2 regions of the Mycetocola sp. Y444 genome follow, and region 2 is predicted to be linked to the other one. Evidence: predicted binding sites of a transcription regulator. Region 2 holds the regulator's gene; the other holds the start of a gene.
The links. Region 2 encodes HspR, which represses chaperone genes until heat shock. Its sites were predicted from a motif close to AAGTTGAGTCNNNNNGACTCAACTT; they were not measured.
Positions count from the first base shown of each region.

Region 1: a site for HspR is predicted at 2,211-2,235, ahead of AC1C2M_RS07670 (Hsp20/alpha crystallin family protein). Genes of this name have one in related genera too.

Region 1 is NZ_JCAIUB010000002.1:181,614-185,011, reverse strand. Features, by position in the region: gene menD (2-succinyl-5-enolpyruvyl-6-hydroxy-3-cyclohexene-1-carboxylic-acid synthase) at 1-241, opposite strand, end outside; gene AC1C2M_RS07685 (PLDc N-terminal domain-containing protein) at 234-644, opposite strand; gene AC1C2M_RS07680 (DUF4229 domain-containing protein) at 747-1,103, shown strand; gene AC1C2M_RS07675 (1,4-dihydroxy-2-naphthoate polyprenyltransferase) at 1,105-2,088, opposite strand; gene AC1C2M_RS07670 (Hsp20/alpha crystallin family protein) at 2,284-2,724, shown strand; gene AC1C2M_RS07665 (AMP-binding protein) at 2,882-3,398, opposite strand, start outside.
Region 2 is NZ_JCAIUB010000003.1:645,196-648,593, forward strand. Features, by position in the region: gene AC1C2M_RS14575 (nucleotide exchange factor GrpE) at 1-330, shown strand, start outside; gene AC1C2M_RS14580 (DnaJ C-terminal domain-containing protein) at 336-1,325, shown strand; gene AC1C2M_RS14585 (heat shock protein transcriptional repressor HspR) at 1,329-1,742, shown strand; gene AC1C2M_RS14590 (DUF2062 domain-containing protein) at 1,782-3,176, shown strand; gene AC1C2M_RS14595 (class I SAM-dependent methyltransferase) at 3,263-3,398, shown strand, end outside.

The DNA.
Region 1 (3,398 bases), on a different contig from region 2:
TGACGATGACGATGGCGGGGTTACCGGTTTCGATCGACAGGCCAAGGGCGAAGAAGCCGGCCACCCGCTCATCGATCCGGACATGGAGCCGGATCTCGCCCGACCGCTCAAGCGCCGCGGCCGCGAGGGCGAGGGCTTGCGAGCGTGATCCGGGGCAAACGACGATGTCGGTGACACCCTGCCGAATGCATTCCTCGAGAAGTGCGAGCGAGTAATCGGTTGCCGGACTGGCGTCAGGCATCCGCCCTGCCCGTGTCGTCAGGCTCCTGCTTGGGGTCCGGGTGCTTGTCCGGCGTGGGCTTGGCCTTGCCCGGTTCGTCGGGCTCTGCGGCGTCCGAGTCGAGGGCGGCGAGTTCTTCTTCAAGCCGACGGATGCGTTCGTCCTGCTCCTTATCGCGGCCGAGGGTGCCGATGAAGGCGGGGTCGTCGTCTGGAGCGAGCCGCGGACGGGCGACCTGGGTGACCCTCGCGCGACCGATCGTGAACCACAGGATGAGGCCGAGAACCGGCAACAACACGATCACGACGAGCCAGACGGGCTTGGACAGGCCCCGCACTCTCTCCCTCGCCATCATGGCGCAATCGATCACGGCGAAGATCGTTGCGACTACCACCACAACGAGGAGAATCACGAGCCAACGCATACCTTCATCGTAGTCGTCATTCTGTGAATTACCCCGGGGAGGGGATCACGGACGCTGCACCGGCGAGCGTCCTCCCAGACTGGCGCGCATACACTTGATCCCGTGAAACGCATTCCCCCCGTTGTGACCTACACGGTGCTCCGCCTGCTCGCTTTCGCGGTTCCCCTTGCCCTGCTTCTCTTCCTGGGCTTCGAGCCGTGGGTTGCGACGGTGCTCGCCGCGATCATCGGGCTGAGCCTGTCGTACATCTTCCTCAGGCAGCCGCGCGAGCAGGTCGCGGCAGAACTGTACGACCGCCGCCACGGTAACCGCACGCCGGTCACCGCCGACGAAGACGCGGAAGACACCGCGCACGTAGCGCACGCCGATGGCACGGTCGACACCGAGCACACGGTGGATGCCGAGGACACGGTGGATGAGCGGAACACAGACGAGTCCCGCTCACCAACCGAGCGCTGAGCTACTTCCAGAACGCCCAGAACAGCGCGATGCCGTAGAGCAGCTGGGTGAGTCCGGTCAGCTTCAGCGCGAGGATGTACTCCCTGGCCGTCCGCGCCGTTGCGACGATGATCGCCGCGGGAAGCGCAGCGAGGAGCGCGAAGAGCGCGAACCAGGCGATCGGGTAAAGCAGCGCGATCCAGGCGGCGATGCCGAACGGAACCAGCAGGCACACGATGTACAGGATGCGGCTGGGGATCGTTCCGAGGAACGTCGTCAGGGTGCGCTTGCCTGCGACGCGGTCCTGCTCGATGTCACGGATGTTGTTGACGATGAGCGTCGCAACGGAAATGAGACCGACGCCGACCGCTCCGAGCCATGCCTCCTGGGTGAGGTCCATGACCTGCGCGTAGGTGGTGCCGAGTGTGGCCACGAGACCGAAGAAGATGAAAACGAAGAGCTCACCGAGCGCCAGATATCCGTACGGGCGCTTGCCGCCGGTGTAGAACCAGGCAGCGACTATTGCGACGGCGCCGACGGCGATCAGCCACCACAGCTGGGTGAGAACGGTGAGAACCAGGCCAGCAACAGCCGCGATGCCGAAGAAGATCAGTGCAGCGGTGAGCACGGCCTTGGGCGTCGCCTTGCCGCTGCCAACGAGACGGAACGGACCGACACGGTCGCGGTCGGTACCCCTGATGCCGTCTGAGTAGTCATTCGCGTAGTTGACCGCGATCTGGAGGCTCACCGCGATGACGAGGCAGAGCAGGGCACGCACCCAGTGGTACTCACCCGGGTCGCTCGCCGCGATCGCCGCGCCGGTGCCGACGAGCACCGGGGAGACCGACATCGGCAGGGTCGGGATGCGCGCTCCGGCGACCCAGTCGCTGAACCGGGCCGGGCGAACATCGGCGTACACACGTGCCGCGGGGTTCCCGCTCTTGCCCTTTCGCTTCGATGCTGCCGGTGCCGTGGGCGGCGTGAGTCTCTGCTGCTTAGCTGCCACCTGGCAACCTCCCTCTGTCCGCAAGGAGTTTACAGCTACGACGTGACGGGTTTTGTTGCGCGCCACAGTACGCGAGTGCCGTCATTTTGATTTTTCACCACCGGTGCTAGCATGTCTGCCAGAACTTGAGTCTGACCGACTCAACTTCACGATCAGTACCTGTTTAACCCAGTGAAGCAAAGGAGAAACTTTCTTATGGCACTGAACTTCGACCCCTTCCGTGAACTCGACCGTGTGACTGATTCCCTGCTCAGGCACGGACCGCGCCTGATGCCCGTCGATTTGTATCGCGAGGGCGAGAGATACGTACTCGAGGCCGATCTCCCAGGCATCGACCCGGGGTCCGTCGACATCGATGTTGACGGCCAGTTGCTGACGATCCGCGCGGAGCGCACCCTGAGCACGGGCGAGGGCGTGAAGTGGCTGGCACGAGAGCGGATGACCGGTACCTTCCTGCGGCAACTCAACCTCGGTCAGGGCATCGACACCGAGCGCATTGAGGCGAACTACACCAACGGAGTGTTGCGGGTGTTGATCCCTGTTTCGGAGCGGGCCCAGCCACGCAAGATCGAGGTCTCGCTCGCCAACGAGCCGCAGGACACGCTCCAGGTTTCCGAGTCGGGCAGCGGCTCCTGAGCGGCTGACTCCGGCGCGATCTGCTGAACCGTCGGCTGCCGAGTGAGCAAAAGCGAAAGGCCGGGGCGTCATGCCCCGGCCTTTTCGCTTACCCGGTCAGCCCAGGCGGTCCGCCGGAGGCGACCGATTGTGCGGGCTGGCGTGGCCGGCGGGCGGACTACGGCTCGGCGGTCTGCGCGTCCTCAGAACCGAGCGTGACCGCAACGATCGCGACGATCGCGAGCCGGTCGGGTTTACCGGACGGCAGGGTTGGCATCGAGTCGAGACGGACGACGTGGGCTGGCCTGGCCGGTTTGCCCAGCGCGACCGCCACGGCATCCGCAATGTCAGACAGTTCAGGATGCCGTCCGACCGTGACGACGACGGGAACCTCTCCCCACCGGTCGTCCGCCACGGGAACGACCACAGATTCCGCCAGGTCGGGAATTCCCCTGACCACGCGTTCGACCCGGTCGAGGGAGACGTTCACGCCGCCGGAAATGATGACGTTGTCGGCACGCCCGGTCACCCGGAGGACGCCGTCCTCGAATTCCCCGAGGTCACCGGTGCGATACCAGCGCAGACCGTCATCGACAACAAAAGTTCGTTCGGTGAGCGCGTCGTCGCCGAGATACCCTTCCGCGAGCATCGGGCCCGCCAGCTCGACCTCACCGTTGACCACCCGGACGCGCACA
Region 2 (3,398 bases):
GACCGTGAGCGGATGACCGGTGACGTCGTCAAATCCCTCCTTCCCGTGCTCGACGACCTCGACCGTGCCGAGAAGCACGGCGACCTCGAGGGCGATACCCCGTTCACGGCGATCGCCGCGAAGCTCCGCACGAGCGTCACCAAACTGGGCCTTGTCCCGTTTGGCGCGAAGGGTGAACCGTTCGACCACAACATCCACGAGGCGATTTTCCAGCAGCCGAGCCCCGACGTTGAGATCGCAACAATTCTCGATGTCGTTGAGACGGGCTACATGGTCGGCTCGACCCTCCTCCGCGCGGCGAAGGTCGTCGTCGCTGTTCCCGCCGAGTAGGAACGATGGCAAGTCAGGATTGGTTCGACAAGGACTTCTACAAGGTTCTTGGCGTGAAGAAGGATGTCACGCCGGCTGAACTGAAGAAGACCTACCGCAAGCTTGCGCGGAAATACCATCCGGACTCGAACGCGGGCGACCCGAAGGCCGAAGCAAAGTTCAAGGAGCTCAGCGAGGCCTACTCGGTCCTCAACGACCCGGAACAGCGCAAGGAGTACGACGCGGTTCGCGCCATGGGATCCGGTGCACGGTTCACCGCTCCCGGTGGCGGCGGACAGGCCGGCGGTTTTGACGATGTCTTCGGCGGCATGTTCGGTGGGGGTGCTCGTGGCACGAGCACCAGCTACCAGCAGGCGGACTTCGAGGACATCCTCGGTGGCGTCTTCGGCCGGGGCGGTGGCTTCGGCCAGCCCTCCGGTGGCTACCGTGGGTTCGGTGGCCCGACGCCGGGACGTGACGTCACGGCATCCACCACTATCGACTTCCTCACCGCGGTCAAGGGTGACACCATCACCCTGCAGACCGCGGAGGGGCGGACGATCAAGGTCAAGATCCCCGCGGGTGTCGCCGACGGGCAGAAGATCAAGCTGCGCGGAAAGGGCCACCAGTCTCCGGACGGAGGGCCAGCGGGTGACCTCGTGCTGTCGGTATCCGTGCGCAAGCACCCGGTGTTCGAGCGCGACGGACTCAACCTGCGCGTCAACGTCCCCGTGACGTTCGTCGAGGCAACGCTCGGCGCGACGATCGAGGTGCCGACACTCGGCGGGGAACCCGTGCGGCTGCGAGTCGCACCGGGAACGCCGTCCGGTCGTGTGCTCCGGGTCAAGGGCAGGGGCGTCGCTACCTCGAAGGGCACCGGCGACCTGCTCGCGGTTGTCCAGGTAGCCGTGCCGTCGCACCTGAGCGCTGAGGCACGCGAGGCCCTCGAGCGATTCCACGAGGTGGAACCCCGAGAAAACCCTCGCGAAGACCTGATCGCACGCGCGAGGGGATAGAGCGTGGACGAGAATTCGCCGATCTTCGCGATCGCGATAGCGGCCGAGCTGGCCGGACTGCACCCGCAGACACTGCGGCAGTACGACCGGCTCGGCCTCGTCTCGCCAACCCGAACGGCCGGCAAGTCCCGCCGGTACTCGATGAGGGATGTCGTGCAGTTGCGCGAGGTCGCCAAACTGAGTGCCGAGGGCGTCAGCCTCGAGGGCATCGGCCGCATTCTCGCCCTCGAGAACGAGGTCGCTTCGCTGTCATCGCGTGTTCGCGAGCTTGAACACGCGCTCGCTGATGAGATGCTCAAATCACCCGGCCGGCGGGTCTTCGCCGCCGGTTCGCAGGGCGACGTCGTGCCGCTCAAGAGCGGCACGAGGGCACAGCGCCGGACCGAGCTCGTCGTCTGGAGACCGTTCCAGCGTTAGTCCCTTTCGGCCCGGGAGGTCCCGGTCTATGCTGACCGCATGAGCGAGCAGAAGCCGCCGGCGGGCAGGAAAAGCAAACCACGCGCTGAAGCCAAGACACCGCCACCGACGGGCTCGAACGCCGCCGGTGGCCCACCACCAGGATCGCCCCAGGCGCCACCTCCCGGAAGCCCGCCCCCTCCTCCTCCCGATGCGAGTCAGGCGCCGGCTCACCAGATGCCGGGCCAGCAGATAAGCGGCCAGCAGGTGCCGGGCCAGCAGGCCGGAACCTCGCCCACGATCAACCAGGGTCAGCCCCAGTCCGGTTACCCGCAGCAGCATGCGGGTTACCCGTCGCAGCAGCACGCCGGTTACCCCCAGGCCGGTTACCCCCAGCAGGCTGGCTCCCCCCAGCAGGGTGGATACCCGCCACAACCGGGTGGTTATCCGCAGCAACAGGGCGGTTATCCGCCCCAGCAGGGTGGTCAACCCTACCCGCCGGGCTACCCGCCGCAGCCGGGGTACCCGCCTCGTCCGGGTGGTCCCCAGCCGCCGAGAAACTATGTTCCCCGCGCTGCCGGTCCGGTCACCCCGCCGCGGCCGCCGCTTGCTCCTCGCCAGCGCCGCGGGGCCATGATCGCCGGTGCCGTCGGGTTTACGCTGATGACTCTCGGCTTCACCATGATCGCCATCCCGCTCGTCATCGCTCTGCTCGGCGCCTTCCTCGGCACGATTATCGGCTGGGCCGCCCGAAACGATCCCGATGACTTCTCTCCCAACGGAGGACCACAGCCCCAGGAGATCGAGAGCTTCATCGGAGAGGCATGGTCGACCCTGCTTCCGTGGCTCATCGGTGCCCTGATACTCGGCATCATCATCTGGCTCCTCGGCTACTTCTCCAGCCTGTGGATCCTGCGCAGCCACTCGGTCAACAGACCGGTTGCCGTGACCTGGAGCGGACTCGGAATCGCCGTCGTCGGGAACTTCTTCCTCAGCGCGCTCAGCTCGCCGATCACCGGTCTCTTCAATGTGTGGGACCCGGACTTCAACGATCCTGACGACTTCCGCAACTTCGGAGACCCGGGCCAGATGCAGTGGATGGACAGCGTCAACTTTGCACCGACAGCGCTCGGTCTTGCCCTGCTCTTCCTGCTCATCAGTCTCGTCGTGAATGCGGCTATCGGTCTGCTCAGCTGGTGGTGGATGGCTCACGTCTTCAGGGAACAGGCGCCAGCAGACCACCGGGTGTCCGCCGGTGGTGAGCACGGCGTCGGTGCGAACACCCCAGTCGGCACCACACACGGAGGTACCCCGAACGCCGGAACGACGCACGCCGGACAGGCACCGGGGGCACAGGCACCGGGAGTATCGAACCCGGGGACGCCGACCCCGGCTGAACCGGCTCGAGGGCGCACAGATCCGTCCGACGGGGAACCGAAGAACCGCCAGGGCTGACCGCAGACCGAGCTCGCCCGGTCCGGGGATGCCGGACCGGGGCGAACCAGGCGAATCGGTGTGAGCCGGGGAGATACCCTGAACAGGTGACTGACTTCGCCTTCGACCGGCTCCGCCGCTGGCCAGACATCGAAGCCGACAATCTCTTCGCGTTTGACGCCAGCGACAGGCTCATCCTCGAAACAGCGGCTGACGCACTCCGCGCAGCGGGCAGCGGAGAGA